Pigmentiphaga sp. H8: one gene and its partner. The protein of the gene in region 1 binds, or shares a complex with, the protein of each later gene. Links are inferred from orthologs where the notes say so. Each region holds a gene or a part of one and is shown in the gene's direction. Other genes may lie near its edges. The genes, in order: accC and accD.

What was found.
Region 2: the proteins of accC (region 1) and accD are in contact, whole or in part, in a solved structure (PDB 8UXZ), measured with the Escherichia coli proteins. The link is inferred for Pigmentiphaga sp. H8 from one-to-one orthologs.

The regions. Positions count from the first base shown.
Region 1 is NZ_CP033966.1:4,884,188-4,894,325, reverse strand. What follows is about bases 241-3,065. They hold accC (acetyl-CoA carboxylase biotin carboxylase subunit), read left to right. Parts: upstream 241-890; coding sequence 891-2,240; downstream 2,241-3,065. Other genes in these bases: prmA (50S ribosomal protein L11 methyltransferase), read left to right, coding at 2,256-3,065; accB (acetyl-CoA carboxylase biotin carboxyl carrier protein), read left to right, coding at 261-722. Also shown: aroQ (type II 3-dehydroquinate dehydratase), read left to right, coding at 1-238; more of prmA, read left to right, coding at 3,066-3,149; EGT29_RS23000 (zinc-ribbon and DUF3426 domain-containing protein), read left to right, coding at 3,162-4,352; EGT29_RS22995 (carbohydrate kinase family protein), read left to right, coding at 4,358-5,314; EGT29_RS22990 (glycine zipper 2TM domain-containing protein), read left to right, coding at 5,479-5,979; EGT29_RS22985 (YggT family protein), read right to left, coding at 6,022-6,579; EGT29_RS22980 (histone H1-like DNA-binding protein), read right to left, coding at 6,950-7,483; EGT29_RS22975 (ribonucleotide-diphosphate reductase subunit beta), read right to left, coding at 7,863-9,026; EGT29_RS22970 (ribonucleoside-diphosphate reductase subunit alpha), read right to left, coding at 9,053-10,138. UniProt on the Escherichia coli protein: This protein is a component of the acetyl coenzyme A carboxylase complex; first, biotin carboxylase catalyzes the carboxylation of the carrier protein and then the transcarboxylase transfers the carboxyl group to form malonyl-CoA.
Region 2 is NZ_CP033966.1:3,382,830-3,393,109, reverse strand. The notes cover bases 4,173-7,139. They hold accD (acetyl-CoA carboxylase, carboxyltransferase subunit beta), read left to right. Parts: upstream 4,173-5,204; coding sequence 5,205-6,074; downstream 6,075-7,139. Other genes in these bases: moaA (GTP 3',8-cyclase MoaA), read right to left, coding at 7,118-7,139; EGT29_RS15990 (acyloxyacyl hydrolase), read left to right, coding at 6,248-6,784; trpA (tryptophan synthase subunit alpha), read left to right, coding at 4,333-5,208; trpB (tryptophan synthase subunit beta), read left to right, coding at 4,173-4,321. In the rest of the region: tRNA pseudouridine(38-40) synthase TruA, read left to right, coding at 1-320; EGT29_RS16015 (tannase/feruloyl esterase family alpha/beta hydrolase), read right to left, coding at 345-2,207; EGT29_RS16010 (phosphoribosylanthranilate isomerase), read left to right, coding at 2,410-3,051; more of trpB, read left to right, coding at 3,122-4,172; more of moaA, read right to left, coding at 7,140-8,221; cellulose biosynthesis protein BcsQ, read right to left, coding at 8,319-9,092; cellulose biosynthesis protein BcsP, read right to left, coding at 9,089-9,580; EGT29_RS15970 (GGDEF domain-containing phosphodiesterase), read left to right, coding at 9,929-10,280.

The DNA.
Region 1 (10,138 bases):
GGGCGAAGGTGTCGATTTCATCGTGATCAATCCGGCGGCCTACACGCATACCAGCGTGGCGGTCAGGGACGCGCTTGCGGCGGTGGCGGTGCCGTTCATCGAAGTTCATTTGTCGAACGTGCACAAGCGGGAAGCCTTCAGGCACCGTTCTTATTTTTCCGACCTGGCCGTGGGCGTGATCGCCGGGCTGGGCGCCGATGGCTATGAAGCGGCCGTGCGCTACGCGCTGTCGCATTGAAGAAAATTACTGGGGAAGCCCCATGGATCTTAGAAAACTGAAAACCTTGATCGACCTGGTTGCCGAGTCCGGCATCGCCGAGCTGGAGATCACCGAAGGCGAAGGCAAGGTACGCATCGTCAAGTTCGCGCAAGGTGGCCAGTTCACCGCCGCGCCGGCGGTCCAGGCCTATCAGGTCATGCCGCAGGCCGCCGCCGCGCCGGCTCCGGCCCCGGAAGCCGCGCCCGCCCCGGCGCCCGTCGTGGCCCAGGGCCACGTCGTCAAGTCGCCCATGGTCGGCACCTTCTACCGCGCGCCCAACCCCGGCGCCGCGGCGTTCGTGGACGTGGGCCAGGCCGTCAAGGAAGGCGATCCCCTGTGCATCATCGAGGCCATGAAGCTGCTCAACGAGATCGAGGCGGACAAGGCCGGCACCATCAAGGAAATCCTGGTCGAGAACGGCCAGCCGGTCGAATTCGGCCAACCCCTGTTCGTGATCGGCTGACCGGTCCACACCATGCGCATCGACACCTTGCCCGTTGATGCGCTCCACACCGTGTTATCAGTCGGGCGCCGGGACCGGCGCGCCAGTCCCGGCAAGGCATCGTCCGCCGCGACGCCGCCGGAGGAAGGCGCCCCGACCAGCCGTCCGACTTTTTCAGGACATTCGTTCATGTTTGAAAAGATCCTGATCGCGAATCGCGGGGAAATCGCCCTGCGCATCCAGCGCGCCTGCCGCGAGCTGGGGATCAAGAGCGTGGTCGTGCACTCCGAGGCCGACCGCGAGGCGAAGTACGTCAAGCTGGCCGACGAGTCGGTCTGCATCGGGCCCGCGCCTTCGCGCGAGAGCTATCTGAACATGCCGGCCATCATCTCGGCGGCCGAGGTTACCGACGCCGAGGCCATCCACCCGGGCTACGGCTTCCTGTCCGAGAATGCCGATTTCGCCGAGCGGGTCGAGAAGAGCGGCTTCGTGTTCATCGGCCCCAAGCCTGAATCCATCCGCATGATGGGCGACAAGGTCAGCGCCAAGCAGGCCATGATCGCGGCCGGCGTTCCCGTCGTGCCCGGTTCCGACGGCGCGCTGCCCGAGGACCCGAAGGAAATCATCCAGATCGCCCGCAAGGTCGGCTATCCGGTCATCATCAAGGCCGCCGGCGGCGGTGGCGGCCGGGGCATGCGCGTGGTCCACACCGAGGCCGCGCTGCTCAACGCCGTGACCATGACGCGGTCCGAGGCCGCGGCCGCGTTCAACAATCCCGACGTGTACATGGAGAAGTTCCTCGAGAACCCCCGCCACGTCGAGATCCAGATCCTGGCCGACGGCCAGCGCGGCGCGATCTGGCTGGGCGAGCGCGACTGCTCGATGCAGCGCCGCCACCAGAAGATCATCGAGGAAGCGCCGGCGCCGCACATCCCGCGCCGGCTGATCGACCGCATCGGCGACCGCTGCGCCGACGCCTGCCGCAAGATCGGCTATCGCGGCGCGGGCACGTTCGAGTTCCTGTACGAGAACGGCGAGTTCTATTTCATCGAAATGAACACCCGCATCCAGGTCGAGCACCCGGTCACCGAGGCGATCACCGGCGTGGACCTGGTGCAGGAGCAGATCCGCATCGCCGCCGGCGAGAAGCTGCGGCTGCGCCAGCGCGACGTCGTGTTCCGCGGGCATGCCATCGAATGCCGGATCAACGCCGAGGATCCGTTCCGCTTCACCCCCAGCCCGGGCCGCATCACCAACTGGCACGTTCCCGGGGGCCCCGGCATCCGCGTCGATTCGCACGTCTACAACGGCTATTTCGTGCCGCCGAACTACGATTCCATGATCGCCAAGGTCATCGCCTATGGCGATACGCGCGACCAGGCGCTGGCGCGTATGCGCATCGCCCTGTCGGAAATGGCGGTCGACGGCATTTCGACCAACATCGCGCTGCATCGCGAACTGCTCCAGGATGCCCGCTTCATCGAAGGCGGAACCAACATCCATTATCTGGAGCATCGCCTGTCCCAGCGTCCGGACTGAAGGCAGCGAGTCCGTATGCGCGAACTGGTGTTCGACTGCCCCGAGCAATTGGCCGAGCCGCTGTCCGACGCGCTGCTGGAAGCGGGCGTGTTGTCGGTGTCGGTCGAGGATGCCGATTTCGGCACCGAGGCCGAGCGGCCTTTGTTCGGTGAACCCGGCCTCGAGCCGGAAACCCAGGCCTGGTCGCGCAATCGCGTCGTGGCGCTGCTGCCCGACGGCGAGGACCCGGCCCAGTTGCTGGCGGTTGCCTGCGCGGCCTGCGGTATCGACGAGCTCCCCGCCTGGCAATTGCGCGACGTGCCGGATGCCGACTGGGTCCGCCTGACCCAGTCGCAGTTCGAGCCCATCGAGGTCGATGCCCGGATCTGGATCGTGCCGACCTGGCACGAGGTGCCGGACCGCCCGGGCACCATCTCCATCCGCCTGGACCCGGGCCTGGCCTTCGGTACCGGCAGCCATCCCACCACCCATCTGTGCCTGGCCTGGCTGGCCGCCAACCTGCAGGCCGGCCGCAGCGTGCTGGACTACGGCTGCGGATCGGGCATCCTGGCGATCGCCGCGCGCAAGCTCGGTGCCGGCGAAACCGTGGGCATCGACATCGACCCGCAGGCGGTCCAGTCCGCCCAGGCCAACGCCCAGGCCAACGAAGTCGAGGTCCTGACCGGACTGCCCGACGTGCGCCAGGGCTGGCGCGCCGACGTGGTGGTCGCCAACATCCTGTCCAATCCGCTCAAGGTGCTCGCGCCCATGCTGTGCGACCGCGTGCTGCCGGGCGGCGACCTGATTCTGTCGGGCGTGCTCGAGCGGCAGGCCGACGAAGTCGCGCAGGCGTACGCCCCGTGGATCGAGATGAAGGTCTGGCGCGCGCTGGACGGCTGGGTCTGCCTGCACGGGCAGCGTCCCGCCTGACGGACGCCAGGCATGACGCTCGCCACTCGCTGCCCCCAGTGCGCCACGGCGTTCCGGGTGGCTCCCGACCAGATCAAGCTGCGCGGCGGCTGGGTGCGCTGCGGGGTCTGCAACGAAGTCTTCGATAGCAGCCAGAGCCTGATCGAGCTGGACCCGGCCGGGGGCGCGCCGCGCCCGGTGGCCGCCGGGCCGGTCTCCCCGCCCGAGGTGCCGGCCGAGCCGCACGTGCTGCGCCGGCGCGGGGAAGGGCTGGTCGCTCCCGCGCCGGACGACGACGAGCCGTCTTTCGCGCCGGAACCCGTGCCGCCGTTCTCCGCGTTGCCGGCCGGTGCTGGCAACGAGCCCGTCGATCCGCCCATCCGCGAGGCCTCGCCGTCCGGGGCCGAGCCCGCTTCGATCGCGGTCGATGCTGTGCCGCAAGCGTCGGACGAAACGGCCGACGGCACCCTGCCTTCGGTATTGCGGTCTCGTCGCGCTGCGCCGGTCGGCATGCCGGATGAAGTCCCGGCCGAGCCGGGCGTGGAGCCCGGGCAGGAACCCGCCGCCGATGACGCCCACGCCCCCATCGTGGGCGACTCCCGTCCACGCGCGCAGGAGCCGCGCGGCGCAGATGCGCCCGATTTCCTAGACGAAGAGATCCGGCAGCGCCGTCGGCGTGCCCAGTGGCTGTGGGGCCTGGCCGCGCTGATCGCGCTGCTGGTCCTGCTGGCGCAGGCGGCCTGGATCTTCCGCGCCGAGATCGCGACCCGTGTGCCCATGCTCCGCCCCGGCATGGAGCGGCTGTGCCAGCATTGGCAGTGCACCGTGGGCTATCCCCGCGCCCCGGAACTGCTGGTCATCGAATCGTCGTCCGTCGAGCCCTGGTCGCCCGAGTCGCCCGGGTTCGCGCCGCCCATCGCCGACGTGGCCGAGTCGGCTCCGGGCGAATCCTCGGAAGTCGTCCTGCCCACGCGCCAACTGGCGCTGCGGATGGTGCTGCGCAACCGCGCCACGTTCCCGCAGTCGTGGCCCGCCATCGAACTGTCGCTGATGGACCTGTCCGACGCGGTAGCCGCACGCCGGGTCCTGCTGCCGTCGGTCTACCTGTCGCCCCGCGACTTCGCCCAGCCCCTGGGGCCGCTCCAGGAGCGGGTCCTGCGGATTCCCATCGAAACCCTCGACGCCCACGCCACCGGCTATCGCGTCGCCATCTTCTATCCGTGACCGCCATGGCCCATCCCGAAACCGCTCCCGTCATCATCTGCGGCTCCGTTGCGTTCGATACGATCATGGTGTTCGAAGGCAAATTCCAGGAACACATCCTGCCGGAGCAGGTCCACGCACTCAGCGTCTCCTTCCTGGTGCCGTCCATGCGCAAGGAGTATGGCGGTTGCGCGGGCAACATCGCCTACAACATGCGGCTGCTGGGCGGCACGCCCGTGCCGGTGGCCACCGTGGGCGAGGACGCGGGCGACTACCTGCACCGCATGCGCGAGCAAGGCACCAACGTCGACTGGGTCAAGGTCGTTCCCGACACCTTCACCGCGCAGTGTTTCATCACGACCGACCTGGCGGACAACCAGATCACCGCTTTCCACCCCGGCGCCATGTCGGCGGCGGCCACCAACGACCTGACCGGGGCGCCCGGCGTCTGGGGCATCGTCGCGCCCGACGCCAAGGACGGCATGTTCGCGCATGCCCGGCGGTTGCACGCGCAAGGCATTCCCTTCATCTTCGACCTGGGCCAGGCCATGCCGCTGTTCAGCGGCGAGGACCTGGAGGAAATGCTGGCGCTCGCGCAGGTGCTGACGGTCAACGACTACGAGGCCCATGTGGTCGAGCAGCGCACGGGCCGCAGCATGGCCGACATTGCCGCCGGCCTGCAGGCGGCCATCGTGACCCGGGGCGAGAAGGGCTCGACGCTGCTGACCGGCGGCCACGAGATCCAGATCGACCCCGTCAAGGCCGAGGCCGTGGTGGATCCCACCGGCTGCGGCGACGCCTACCGCGCCGGCCTGCTGTACGGGCTGACGGTGGGCTGGCGCTGGGAAGATTGCTGCAAGCTGGCCAGTCTGATGGGCGCGATCAAGATCGCCTGCCGCGGCCCGCAGAACCATCAGATCAGCCGCGAAGAGATTTCGTCGCGCCTGGAACGCAGCTACGGACTTTCGTTGCCCCAGGGCTGACGCGGCCCATCGCGGTCATGGTTTGAAACAACCTGGCCGGTCCGGGGCGGGCGCCCACGGGCCGGGGGGCGAACCGACAGGGTATAAATCCAGTCCAAGACCTTTGTTTCATACCAAAAAGAGGGCGCTGCGGCGTTTCTCCGCTTTTCCATCAGGATGGCTCTATGAATCCAAACAATTCGTCTCTTTCCCTGGCTGCCGGACGCGGGCGCGTTCTGGCCGTGGCCGCCGCGTTGTCCGCGCTGGCGCTTCTGGCCGGATGCGCGACGGGCAGCAACTCGGCGTCGGTCTATGACCGCAACCAGGCGCAGCGCGAGCAGGTAGTGCGCATGGGGACGGTGGAGTCGGTGCGGCGCGTCACGATCGACCGCGGCCAGACCGGCGTGGGCACGGCCGGCGGCGCCATCGTCGGCGGCGTGGCCGGCAGCAGCATAGGCGGGGGCCGTGGCCAGATCATCACGTCGGTACTGGGCGCGATCGCCGGCGGCATCGCCGGGCAGGCCGTGGAAGGCGGCATGTCCAAGCGCGAGGGGCTGGAGATTACCGTCCGCTTCCAGAATGGAGAAATGCGCTCCATCGTGCAGGAAGCCGACGAGATGTTCTATGTCGGGGATCGCGTGCGTGTGCTGAGCGGCACCGGCGCCACCCGCGTCACGCACCTGTAAGGCGGGCAGGGCGGGCGCTGCCTGCCCTGCGTCCGCCGGGCGTCACAACCCGAAGATGGGCAGGCCGATGCGCGACAGCACCATCAGCGCGATCTGCGTCAGCAAGAACAGGACCAGCGGCGACAAGTCCAGGCTTCCCAACGAAGGCAGCACGCGCCGGATCGGATCGAGCAGCGGCGCCGTCAGCGCCTGAAGGACCGGCATCGCCGGCGCGCCGGGATTGACCCACGACAGGATCACCATCAGCAGCGTGACCCACATCACCAGGTTGATGGACCACTTCAGCATCAGCATCAACGCGATCCACAGCCCCTCGGGCAGCATGGAAAGCGGATTGCCGCCCGCCACCAGCATGATGGCCGTGAGATAGACCAGTGCCGTCAACCAGGCCGCCACCAGGCTGGCCCAATCCACGCCACCCCGCCCCCCCAGCACCCGCCGCAGCGGAATCACCACCCAGTCGGTAACCTGGAACACGGTGCGCGAAACCGGGTTGTACGGCGGCATCCGCACGAACTGCAGCCACAGCCGCAGCAGCAGCACGGCCCCGTAAAGGGTGAAAACGACGTTGAGCAGAAAACGGGCGATATCGCCAACCATGAGGACTCCGGGTACCGTACTGCTATTCAGCAGGCTGTAAGCAAAAGATTATAGCTCCCCCCTACGCCCTTCGGGCGCCCCCCAGGGGGCGAAACCGGCGGACTGGCAAAGCCAGATCCGCGGTTTCCTGGGTCTAGGGAAACTATCTTGGATAGAAGCACGGTTGCTACCGCTGGCAGCCAGCGAAGCACCGGCGCCACAACTCAAGACAGCGGTACTAGACCCAGGATGCGGTGGATCCGGCTCCGCCGGTCCACCCGCATCGCCCCCTGGGGGGCGCCCGAAGGGCGTAGGGGGGCCACAAAAAACCCCGCCAAAGCTTGCACCTTGGCGGGGTTTGAACCAGAGCGCAAGGCGCTCCGATTAGGGCTTACGGGCGGCTGCCCGTAGGGAAGGGCCAAGCAGCGGCAGGGTTGAGCGCCGTTTTCGCGCCCGGCGCAGCCGCGGTCGAGGGCGCAGGGGCAGGCTTTTTGGCAGCAGGCTTCTTGGGAGCCGCCTTCTTGGCCGCAGGCTTCTTCGCCGCAGGCTTCTTGGCAGCGGCAGCCTTCTTGGCCGGGGCCTTCTTCGCAGCAGGCTTCTTGGCGGCAGCTTTCTTGGCCGGGGCCTTCTTGGCTGCAACCTTCTTCACTGCGGCTTTCTTGGCCGGGGCCTTCTTGGCCGCAACCTTCTTCACTGCGGCTTTCTTGGCCGGAGCCTTTTTGGCCGGAGCCTTCTTGGCTGCAACCTTCTTCACTGCGGCTTTCTTGGCCGGGGCCTTCTTGGCCGCAACCTTCTTCACCGCGGCTTTCTTGGCCGGAGCCTTCTTCGCCGCAACCTTCTTCACTGCCGCCTTCTTGGCCGGGGCTTTCTTAGCCGGGGCTTTCTTGGCTACCGCTTTCTTCGCGGCCTTTTTGGCTGTCGCCATGGTCTGCTCCTTTACGAGACGTTCAGGGACCCAGAACACGAACCCGCTCGGACCATCCTCACGGGCTATTCATCGGCGCAAGCCCTGCTGGTGAACGAAACCTCAACAGCGGAATCAGTTTGCGCTAATGAATGCTTTACACAGCCATTCGACATACCCCGCACCCGGTGCGACCCATGTCGAATGACTTGGCAGACGGTTTCCCGCCTGCCGGATGACACCCCCGTTTGCCCGGCCGCCTATGCTTTGTCTTCGACAAAGCAACATGCGCAGGGGCCGGATGGTGCGCTGGGCGAGGGGGCCTGCCCCAACCGCCGCGTCTGAACTCATCCGGGCCCTGCCGGGCGCCCGAGGGCGCCTGATCCTGTCTACGTGCGGTCTAGTCCCAGCTCAGCGCCCCGCCGGTCTGATACTCGATCACACGCGTTTCAAAGAAATTGCGTTCTTTCTTCAAGTCGATCATTTCCGCCATCCACGGGAAGGGGTTCTCTTCCTGCGGGAACAGCGGCTCGATGCCGATCTGCTGGCAGCGGCGGTTGGCGATGAAGCGCAGATACGACTTGAACATCGGCGCATTCAGGCCCAGCACGCCACGCGGCATGGTGTCTTCGGCGTAAGCGTATTCGAGTTCGACCGCCTTGCGGAAGAGGCCGCGGATTTCCTCGCGGAATTCCGGCGTCCACAGATGCGGGTTCTCGAGCTTGATCGTGTTGATGAGGTCGATGCCGAAATTGCAGTGCATGGACTCGTCCCGCAGGATGTACATGTACTGCTCGGCCGCGCCGGTCATCTTGTTCTGCCGGCCCAGTGCCAGGATCTGGGTGAAGCCGACGTAGAAGAACAGGCCTTCCATCAGGCATGCGAAGACGATCAGCGACTTCAGCAGGGTCTGGTCGGCCTCCGGCGTGCCCGTCTTGAAGTTCGGGTCGGCGATGGCGTCGATGAAGGGGATCAGGAACTCGTCCTTGGCGCGGATGGACGGAACTTCATTGTAGGCATTGAAGATTTCCGACTCGTCCAGATCCAGGCTTTCGACGATGTACTGGTAGGCATGGGTGTGGATCGCTTCCTCGAAGGCCTGGCGCAGCAGGAACTGCCGGCACTCCGGGGCGGTGATGTGGCGATACGTGCCCAGCACGATGTTGTTCGCGGCGAGCGAGTCGGCCGTGACGAAGAACCCCAGGTTGCGCTTGATGATGCGGCGCTCGTCCTCGGTCAGGCCTTCGGGGTTCTTCCACAGCGCGATGTCGCGCGACATGTTGATTTCCTGCGGCATCCAGTGGTTGGCGCAGGTGGCCAGGTATTTTTCCCAAGCCCACTTGTACTTGAACGGGACCAGCTGGTTGACGTCCGTCTGGCCGTTGATGATGCGCTTGTCCGCGATGTTGACGCGGCTCGTGGAGGCGCCGCCGGACGCGGCAGCGTCCGAGGCCAGCGCGACCTCGTCGAACGCGCCGGCGCGTTCGCGCGGCGCGGCGGTGCCCGCCGGCTGCATGGCCGGCGTGGCGGAGGGGGTGGATACTTCTTCGTCCCAAGACAACATAGATCGACTCCGGTGTTCAGCGGGGGTTATTGGCAGGCTTCGCATTCTTCGAAGCCAGGGTCACCCGGCTTCATGGTGCATACCGCCCCGACGATTTCCGGTTCCGGAAGGTTGGTGCCCGACGCGGACATTCCCGCATTGGACGATGCCGTGGGCACGGCGTTCAATTCGCCGCCGCGTCCGGTCGATTTTTCAGCGCTGGTCGCACCCAGGGTGCGCAGGTAGTAGGTGGTCTTCAGGCCGCGCTGCCAGGCCAGCTTGTAGGTCTCGTCCAGCTTCTTGCCCGACGCGCCCGCCATATAGATATTGAGCGATTGCGACTGGTCGATCCACTTCTGGCGACGCGCCGCGCATTCCACGAGCCAGCGGGGCTCTACCTCGAAGGCCGTCGCATACAGCTTGCGCAGCTCGGGAGGCACCCGGTCGATCTTGGCGAGACTGCCATCGAAGTACTTCAGATCCGCGATCATCACCTCGTCCCACAGCCCGAGCTTCTTGAGATCACGCACCAAGTAATCGTTGACGATCGTGAATTCGCCGGAGAGATTCGATTTGACGTACAAGTTCTGATAAGTCGGTTCAATGCACGCAGATACGCCAATGATATTGGAAATCGTCGCCGTCGGGGCAATAGCGATGCAGTTGGAATTGCGCATGCCGTGCAGTTTGATGCGCTCGCGCAACGCATTCCAGTCCATCGACGCGCTTTCATCGATGTCGACGTAGCCGCCGCGCTCTTCGCGCAGCAGCTTGATGGAGTCCTGCGGAAGAATGCCGCGGTCCCACAGCGAGCCTTCGAACGACGAGTAGCGGCCGCGTTCTTCGGCCAGTTCGGTCGACGCGAGGTAGGCGTAGTAGCACACCGCTTCCATCGAGCGGTCGGCGAATTCGATGGCGGCATCCGAGGCGTAGGGCACGCGCATGATGTGCAGCGCGTCCTGGAAGCCCATGATGCCCATGCCGACCGGGCGATGGCGCAGATTGGAGTTGCGGGCCTTGTCGACGGCGTAATAGTTGATGTCGATCACGTTGTCGAGCATGCGCATGGCGACGTGGACCGTGCTGCGCAGCTTGTCGTGGTCGAGCTCGACCGTGCCGTCGGCGTTGGTCTT
Region 2 (10,280 bases), 1.5 Mb from region 1 along the record:
CGTCCGAGTGCCAGGCGGCCTCGCCCGTGCGCACGATGCACGAACTCGGCATCGAACGGCGCGGCCGGCTGGTGGTCTTCACCCTGCGCGCCAATGCCTTCCTGCACCACATGGTCCGCAACATCGTGGGGGCGCTGGTGTACGTGGGGCAGGGCAGGCAGCCCGCCGGCTGGATGCCCGCGCTGCTGGCCGAACGCAACCGGACCAAGGCCGCGCCCACGTTCTCGCCCGATGGCCTCTACCTGACGGCCGTGGGCTATCCCGGCGACTACGGCTTGCCGTCCACCGACGCGACCGACGAGATCAGGCTGGGGCGCTGATCCGTCGGCCGTCCGGCCGGCGTCCTAGCGGCAGCTGTAGTTCGCGCCGTCGGAGATGGATCCGCCGCCCTTGTAGGTAGCCTTCTGCGGATGGACGCAGATCGGCATGCTGACGCTGGCGTCGGCCGATTTCAACATCAGCGGGCCGGGCTGCGTGCCTTTCTCGACCCAGGCTACCAGCGCGTCGAAGAACTGGTTGGCCGCGGGCAGCGGCACGGTGTTGGCCGTGGCGGCCGGCCCCGCGCTGCCGCTGACGGTGCCCACGCCGGCGCAGTGGCCCATGCCCGGGACCAGGTACAGCCGGTTGAAGGCCTGGACCGCATCCATGCCGCCCATCTCGTCGGCGACGCGGGCCAGGTAGTTCAGCGAGCCGGCGGGCGTGATCAACTGGTCGGCCAGCCCATGGTAGCTGATGACCTTGCCGCCGCCGTCGCGCAGCCGGGTCAGGTCGGGGTTGTCGGTGTTGATGTGGCCGAAGGCGGCCTGCAGCGCGACGCCGCGGTCATAGGCGTTGGCCAGGTCGGCGTAGCTCATGTCCTGCCACTTGTCCGCGCCGTTGCCGGTCGCGTTGGTGAAGGACGGGGTCGCGTACGAGGGGTTCTGCAACTCCAGGGCGACCATGTCGGTGGCGATGGTGAACGGGCGGGCAACCGGAGGCGTGCCCGACGATCCGGCCAGGCCGCCGAGGTCGGTGCCGCGCGTCAGGCCCCACCAGAGCTGCTTGCTGGCCAGCGTGGTGCCGCTGGCGTTGTCGGCTTGCGGGTCGGGGGCGCTGCCGTCGGCGGTCTGGCCGTACCAGATCTTGTTGATGGTCCGGGCCTCGGCCAGCGAGACACAGGCGGCATCGGTGCTGGTGCCGACCACGCCGTTGCCGGCCACGCCCGCGCACAGCGCCGAGGCGTCGCGCGTCGGGTCGTAGTGGCATTGGCCGGGATCGGCGATGAAGCCCAGGTGCTGGCCGCCCACGGTGTCGCAGGCGCTGACCGCGGCCGCGCTGACGCGGCGCAGCTTGTCGGCGGCGATCGGGCCGCCCAGGTCGCGCCGCATGGCCACCTGTGGATACAGCTCGTTGGTGATGAAGCGGGTCCAGTTGAAGGCGGGGGCGCCGTTCAGGTAGCCGTCGTAGTCGTCGGGGTGCTCCTGGGCGATCTTGTAGCCCTGGCGGCCGCCGGTGGAGCAGCCTTCCCAGTAGGCGTATTGCTGCGGCTTGCCGTAGTAGGCCTCGACCAGCGCCTTGGTCTTGACCGCGAGTTCGTGCAGGCTGCGTTCGGCGAAATCGCCCCACAGCGCGCTGTTGATCGTGCCGTCTTCCTTCATCGCGAACGACCCGTTGCCCGCGATGGCGTGGCCGGTGTCGGTGCTGCCGACGGCATAGCCCAATGCCGCGGTGGCCGCGGCGCCGGCGTTGCCGACCAGCGTGGCCGAGGCCTGGCTGCCGCCTGCCCAGCCGCCACCGCCCAGGTTGCGGATGCGCTGGTTCCAGTTGGCCGGCGTGGGCAGCCAGACCTCGATGCCGATGCCGGGCGAGGTGGACGGCGCATCCGCCGTGCCCGGATTGCCCGGACCGACCACCATCTTGACCAGACACATGTCCTGGCCGGCCTTGGCGGGCGCGGGCGATGCCGGCGTACCCGCCAGGGCCAGGGCGTCGCCCTGCTTGAAGGCCTTGGCCAGGACCACCTGGGTGTTCGCGTCCGGCTTGAAGGCGGCCTTCATGCTGTCGTCGCAGCTGAGCGTGGCTGCCGGCGGCGGCGGGGCGGGCGGCGCGGGATCGTCGCTGCCGCCACAGGCGCCCAGGGCGGCCAGCAGGCCCGCGGCCCAGGCGCGTGGCGGCAGGCTGGAAAGGGGGTGACGGCGGGGGAAGGGATGCTGCTTCGGGCGTGCCATGGTGATCTCCTCGGTAGGCAGGCGGGCTGCCGTTGTTCTTGTGGATGGAACCGCAGGCCGACAAACGCTTTCATGCAGGATAGTTCTTGTTTTTGTGCGGCAATCATGCATATTGATGCATGATTCCTCAATCTAGGGCTTGTACCTAGCCCGCCCGGCAAGGCGTGGGAGAAGGAAAATCGCGGGGCGGTATGATGGCGGGATGTCCCGTACCCGTATCAAGATCTGCGGCCTGACCCGCGAAGAAGACGTCGCCGCCGCCGTCGGCGCGGGCGCCGATGCCATCGGCCTGGTCTTCTATCCCCCCAGCCGGCGCGCGCTGGCCCCGGCGCGCGCGGCCGAGCTGCGGCGCCTCGTCCCGCCGTTCGTCGACGTGGTGGCCCTGTTCGTCAATGCGTCCGACGCGCAGATCCAGGAGGTGCTGGAGGTGGTCCGGCCCGACCTGCTCCAGTTCCATGGCGACGAAACGCCGCAGCAATGCGAACGCCACGGCCAGCGCTACCTGCGCGCCTTCCGGGTCGGCGGGCCGGGAATGGAAACGTCGCAGGCTTTGCTAAAATCCTGCCTACAGTACGGTTCCGCCGCAGGCTGGCTGTTCGACAGCCATTCCGATGGCTACGGCGGCAGCGGGAGAGTGTTCGATTGGTCTCTGGTCAGCAGCGAAAGCGCGCGTCCGGTCGTTTTGTCTGGTGGGTTGCATGCCGCAAATGTGGCGGCAGCCATTGAGTCCGTGCGCCCGTTCGCTGTTGACGTAAGCAGCGGCGTGGAAGAGTCGCCAGGCATCAAATCCGCCGACAAGATCGCCCAGTTCGTGGCGCAGGTACGGCAGGCCGACGGCAACTGACGCCGCATTCCGCAATCCTTCCGGCGCGCGCCAGGCGCGCGGGCCGGGCTTCATAGCCGGGACCATCCCAGTGAAAACCTACGATTTCCCCGACGCGAGGGGCCATTTCGGCCCATATGGCGGCGTGTTCGTCGCCGAGACGCTCATGCACGCGCTGGACGAGCTGCGCCAGACCTATGCGCGCTACCAGCACGATCCCGATTTCATCGCCGAATTCAACTACGAACTCGAGCACTTCGTGGGCCGCCCCAGCCCCGTCTACCACGCCAGGCGCTGGTCCGAGGAGCTGGGCGGCGCGCAGATCTGGTTCAAGCGGGAAGACCTGAACCACACCGGCGCGCACAAGGTGAACAATTGCATCGGGCAGGCGCTGCTGGCCCGCCGCATGGGCAAGCGCCGCGTGATCGCCGAGACCGGCGCCGGCCAGCACGGCGTGGCGACCGCCACCGTCGCGGCCCGCTATGGCATGGAGTGCGTGGTCTACATGGGCAGCGAGGACGTCAAGCGGCAGGCCGCCAACGTCTACCGGATGAAGCTGCTGGGCGCGACCGTCGTGCCTGTGGATTCGGGTTCGCGCACGCTGAAGGACGCGCTGAACGAAGCCATGCGCGACTGGGTGACCAACGTCGAGGACACCTTCTACATCATCGGCACCGTGGCCGGCCCGCATCCGTATCCGATGATGGTGCGCGATTTCCAGACCGTCATCGGCAACGAGTGCCTGGAGCAGATGCCCAAGGCCGCGGGGCGCCAGCCCGACGTCGTGATCGCGGCGGTGGGCGGGGGCTCGAACGCCATGGGCATCTTCCATCCCTATCTGCCGTACGACGACGTGGCGCTGGTGGGCGTGGAGGCCGCCGGGGAAGGCATGGACACGGGCCGCCACGCGGCCTCGCTGGCCGGCGGCGCGCCGGGCGTGCTGCACGGCAACCGCACCTACGTGCTGCAGGACGCGAACGGGCAGGTGATCGACACCCATTCGATCTCGGCCGGCCTGGACTATCCGGGCGTGGGGCCCGAGCATGCGTGGCTGATGGACAGCGGCCGGGCGACCTATGTGGGCGTCACGGACGAGGAGGCCCTGGCGGCCTTCCATCACTGCTGCCGGATCGAGGGCATCATCCCGGCGCTGGAGTCGTCCCATGCCATCGCGCATGCGGTCCGGCTGGCGCCCACGCTGCCCAAGGACAAGATCCTGCTGGTCAACCTTTCCGGACGTGGCGACAAGGACATGCATACCGTCGCCGAACGTTCGGGCATCGCGCTCTGAGGGCGGTCTCCATGTCGTCATCCTCCCGTATCGCGGCCGCGTTCGCGCGCCGCGCCGCCGCCCCGGGCGCCTGCGCCCTGATCCCCTACGTCACCGCCGGCTATCCCACGCCGGCCAGCACGGTTCCCATCATGCACGCGCTGGTGGCCGCCGGCGCCGACGTGCTGGAACTGGGCGTGCCGTTCTCCGATCCCATGGCCGACGGTCCGGTCATCCAGCGCTCCAGCCAGCATGCGCTGGAGCAGGGTGTGGGCCTGCGCGACGTGCTGGCCATGGTCAAGGAATTCCGCCGCACCGACAGCCAGACGCCGGTGGTGCTGATGGGCTATGCCAACCCCGTCGAGCGCATGGGGCAGGCCGCCTTCGCCGCCGCCGCGCAGGAAGCGGGCGTGGACGGCTGCCTGGTGGTGGATTATCCGCCCGAGGAGGCCGGCGAGTTCGGCGCCCTGCTCGAAGGGCATGGCGTCGACCCCATCTTCCTGCTGGCGCCAACCACCACCGACGAGCGCATCCAGGCCGTGGCCCGGGTCGCGCGCGGCTATGTCTACTACGTCTCGCTCAAGGGCGTGACCGGCGCCGGCCACCTGGACGTCCAGGACGTCTCGCGCCGGCTGGCGCACATCCGGCAGTTCGTCTCGCTGCCGGTGGGCGTGGGCTTCGGCATCCGCGATGGCCAGAGCGCCCGCGCGCTGGGCGCCGAGGCCGACGCCGTGGTCATCGGCACCCGGCTGATCCAGGAAATCGACGCCGCCTCGCAAGGCATCCCGCAGGAACAACTGCCCGAAATCTGCGCTCGCGCAGCCGGGGCATGGTTGCGTACAATCCGGGGGGCGCTAGATGCCCCGCCTCCGGACGGGGCCTCCCAAGAATCAAGGAAATCCGCATGAGCTGGATAGAAAAACTGCTCCCTCCCCGTATCAAGACCACCGACGGCTCCGTCCGCCGCGTGCCGGAGGGCCTGTGGGTCAAGTGCCCGTCGTGCGAGTCGGTGCTGTACCGCGACGATCTCGTCAAGAACCTGAACGTGTGTCCCAAGTGCGAGCACCACATGCGTATCGGCGCGCGCCAGCGCATCGACGCGCTGCTGGACGCCGAGGGCCGCTACGAGATCGGCATCGGCACGCTGCCGGTGGACAGCCTGAAGTTCAAGGACACCAAGAAATATCCCGACCGCCTGCAGGACGCCATGGCGCAAACCGGCGAGACCGATGCGCTGGTGGTCATGGGCGGTGCCATGCATACCCTGCCGGTGGTGGTGGCCTGCTTCGAGTTCGAATTCATGGCGGGCTCCATGGGCTCGGTCGTGGGCGAGCGCTTCGTGCGCGGCGCCCAGGCCGCCATCGAACAGAAAGTGCCGTTCATCTGCGTGACCGCCTCGGGCGGCGCGCGCATGCAGGAAGGCCTGCTGTCGCTGATGCAGATGGCCAAGACCACCGCCGCGCTGACGCTGCTGTCCTCGCGCAAGCTGCCGTTCATCAGCGTGCTGTCCGATCCCACCATGGGCGGCGTGTCGGCCAGCTTCGCGTTCATGGGCGACGTCGTGATCGCCGAGCCCAAGGCACTGGTCGGCTTCGCCGGCCCGCGCGTGATCGAGCAGACCGTGCGCGAGAAACTGCCCGAAGGCTTCCAGCGTGCGGAGTTCCTGCTCGAGAAAGGCGCCATCGACATGATCGTCGACCGCCGCAAGATGCGCGAGGAGATCGCGCGTCTCTTGGCCCTGCTGACCCAGCAGCCGGCGGACGCCGTGGCCTGAGGGGAAGGGGACTGCGGCTAGCCTGCAACGCGGCCGTCATCGGACGTATGCAGATGTAACGAGTTTGTTATAGTCGAAGTTTCCTTCCCTCTTTCCGCGGGGGACCGCATCCTGCCCCTGCGGGCAGACGATCTTGACGGCGCCCGCGTGAAGCATCATAGGCAGCCGATTAGATGAAAAAAACCGCCTTAGCCGCCGCGCTTTTCGCCCTTGCTTCCTTCTCGGCCCACGGCGCCGATCTCAGCGGCGGTTTCGCCAATGGCGGCTGGAGCGCCCAGTACGGCGTGGTCGACGGCAATCATCGCGCCACGCTCAACTACGAGACCTCGCCGCTCTGGCACATGAAGCTCGGCTCGACCCGCCTGGAACTGGTGGGCGAACTGGGCGGTTCGTACTGGTGGACCTCGAGCGCGCTACCGGGCTACGCCCGCCACATGTGGCAGCTCAACGCCATCCCCATGTTCCGCTGGTGGCCCACCGAACGCTTCTACATCGAAGGCGGCATCGGCGCCACGGCCGTCAGCGAGACCAAGTTCCACGACAAAAACATCAGCTCCACCTTCCAGTTCGGCGACCACATCGGCGCCGGCTTCAAGCTGGCTGAAAACATGCGGCTGGGCCTGCGCGTGTCGCACTTCTCCAATGGCGGCATGAAGAAGCCCAACCAGGGCCTGAACCAGGTCCAGCTGAACTTCGCCATGGGGTTTTAGCCCCCCTACGCGCTTCGCGCGCCCCCCAGGGGGCGATGCGGGTGGACCGGAAGGGAAGCCCACCCCACGCGGCCATGGCCGCGCCCCTCAAGGGGCGGCGCTGGCGGACCGGCAAAGCCGGATCCGCTGCGCCCTGGGCCTAAGCCGATCGCGGATACAAGAGCGGCCTTGCATCATATGCAAGGCCGCTTTCTTCTGAACCCAAGCAACTGCCGGGCAATATCGCCGTTCCCCGCCAGCCCGTTGGTACCCCAGGATGCGGTGGATCCGGCTCTGCCGGTCCACCCGCATCGCCCCCTGGGGGCGCCCGTAAGGGCGTAGGGGGGGCCTCGATCACCCTCCGATGTAGCTCATTTCTATGCGGCCGGAGCGGGGGGTATCGGCGGAGCGGCGTTCGGAATAGTTGTCGGTGCGGGCCTGCCAGATGCGGGCGATGGCGGTGGCCAGTTGGTCGTCGCTGGCGCCGCCGCGCAGCAGGGTGCGCAGGTCGTAGCCCTGGTCGGCGAACAGGCACAGGTAGAGCTGGCCTTCGGTGGACAGGCGGGCGCGGGTACAGGATGAACAGAAGGCCTGGGTGACGCTGGAGATGACGCCGACTTCGCCGCCACCGTCGCGATAGCGCCAGCGCTGGGCGACTTCGCCGGTGTAGTGCGGCTCCAGGGTTTCGAGCGGCCAGCGGGCGTCCAGGCGGCGCAGGATGTCGGCCGAGGGCACGACTTCATCCATCTTCCAGCCGTTGGACGCGCCTACGTCCATGTACTCGATGAAGCGCAGGGTATGGCCAGAGTGGCGGAAGTGCTCGGCCATGGGTTCGATCTGGTCGTCGTTCAGGCCCTTCTTGACCACCATGTTGACCTTGATGGGTCCCAGGCCCGCTTCGGCCGCGGCATCGATGCCGTGCAGCACGTCGGCGACGGCGAAGTCGACGTCGTTCATGCGGCGAAAAACCGCGTCGTCCAGTGCGTCCAGGCTGACGGTGACCCGGTTCAGCCCCGCCTCGGCCAGGGCGCGCGCCTTGCGTGCCAGCAGCGACGCGTTGGTGGTCAGGGTCAGGTCGAGCGGCTTGCCCGATGACGTGCGCAGTTCGGCCAGCCGGGCAACCAGGGTCTCGATGTTCTTGCGCAGCAGCGGCTCGCCGCCGGTCAGGCGGATCTTCTCGACGCCGTGGGCCGCGAACACCCGCGCCAGCCGCACGATTTCCTCGAAGCTGAGCAGGGCGTCGTGGGGCAGGTAGGGGTAGTCCTTGCCGAAGACTTCCTTGGGCATGCAGTACACGCAGCGGAAGTTGCAGCGGTCGGTGACGGAGATGCGCAGGTCGTGCAGCATCCTGCCGCGCGTGTCCGCCAGCCGGCCGGAGGGCGTGATGAGGTCGCCGGCGGCGACGGGAACGGGGCGGCGCGCGCGGTAATCGGTCAGCAGGATGGTTTTTGCGGTCACGGTACGAAGGGCAGCAGCAGGGGCGGGACCGGCCCGCCATGTACTGTAATACTACCCCATGGCACGGAAGGGTTGCGCCGTAGCACCGCGCCTGAGATCAGAGCGAGGACCCGGGGGCGGACAGCATGGCCTCGATGCTCTGGGCGCACGCCAGGTAGTCCTGCGTGGCCTGGCACCGCGGGTCGTAGTCAAGCACGCTCTGGTTGAAGGCAAGGGCTTCGCTGACCGACTGGTCCTGGTGGATGACGCCGACCACGCGCTTGCCGAAGTCGGCGCGCATGACCTGCAGTACGTCGCGCGCGAGCTGCCGCGAGTTGTCGACCTGGTTGACCACGAACACGTGGTTGATGAAGTCGGGCCGCGTGACGCAGTAGGTCTGGACCAGGCCTTCCATCATCGGAAGCGTGGCATAGGAAGCGGCGTCGGGCAGCGTCACGATGACGCTCAGCTGCGCCGCCGACAAGGCGGTGCGCATGTAGATCGAGGGGCCCGGGGGCGTGTCCAGCACGACCAGGTCCTGGGCGCCCAGGCCCAAGCCCTGGAGGTTGCGGGGCAGCCAGTCGGCGTGTACTTCCAGGTGGCGCTCGAAGGCCCGCCGGTCGTCCTCGTTGACGGCCCCGTAAGGCAGGACGACGACGCCGGACGAACTGGAGAAGCGGATGTCGCGCCAGTCCTGCCCGGCCAGCGTCGCCCGGGACGTGCCCGTGATGCGCTGGGGATCGTCGCCGAAATGCAGGTGCAAGGCGTTCTGGGGGTCGAGATCGATGGCGAGCACGTTGCGGCCGCCCTGCCGCAGGGCCGCGCAGAGGTTCGCGGCGGCCGTGGTCTTGCCGACGCCGCCCTTGGCGGAAACGACTGCAATGATCTTCACAGTCGATTCAAACGTTCGAGAAGGGATTCGCTTTTCTTGCCGGCCGGGGTTTGCGGGGCAGGTCGGGCCAGGCGGGTGAACAGCGCTTGCAACTGGGGTTCCGGTCCCCGCTCAGGAGCCATGCGGGCGTCGGTCGTGGAGACGCCGGCGTCGGCGCGCGGAGCGGCGGGAGGAGGCGATGCCGGCGAGGCGGACAGGTGGGGCTCGATGCGCCCAGCCGGTGACGGAACCGGTTCGGCGGCCGGCGGCGCGGCAACCGGCCGGGCGGCCGCGGGCAGGACGGTCGGCTGCGGTGCCTGCGGAAGGTCTCCGAGGACAGGCGCTTCCACGGGGGGAAGCCGTGCAGCCTGGTCCGCCTCGATCGAGGCCAGCAGCGGCCAGCGCTCGCGTGACTGGCGGGCTTCGTTGGCGCGACTGATTTCCTGGTACTGGCCAGGCTGGCCGCCGAAGTGCCGGAACAGGTTGGCGATGTCGTCGGATTTTTTCATGTATTTCCCATTGATCCGTTTGAGAGCATAGGGTATTGCCGAAGGGGGTTCGTACTGAAGGCAACAGTTGTTAACATTGTAACGGGCAAGCCCGTTCTTGCCGCCTATGCGTCTCGTAATGATCCCATACTGATTATCGGGTGAAGTCTAATGTTGGCGTTTACTAACTTGCCGCGAAAGGCGCGTGTTTCGCCCCGGATGACCGGGCTGGCCCCACGGGGCGCGGTTTCGCTTTTGCGATGATCGCCTCTGTGCGATGATCATGTATCACGGCTCCGTGTGCCTGGCGCCGATGACGGACTAGCGGTATATCGATTAAAAGAAGCGTGATGTTTGTTCGATTTTTCCATGTCGCCGATGCCTAGAAGGTCCAAGCCCGCCGAGGCCGTACGACAGTTCGCCAATGTCAGCGAACGGGCCATGCTGTTGCGCGAACTGGGCGTGCTGATCGGCGAGCGCCGGCGCGCCGCCGTCATGGCGCTGGCCTTGCCCTCCGACGCCGCTCCCCATCAGCGCGACGAAATCCTCAGCAAGATCCGCCGCTTCATCCGGGCGGACGACCTGCTTTGCATGCTCGACGACGCCAGCCTGATCGTCGTGTTGCGCGACGTCAACGACAAATCGGGAGCGATAGGCGCTGCCCAGCGGTTGTTCCAGCGGTCCTCGCTGTTGCAGATACTGGGTGCCAGCCAGGGGTCCT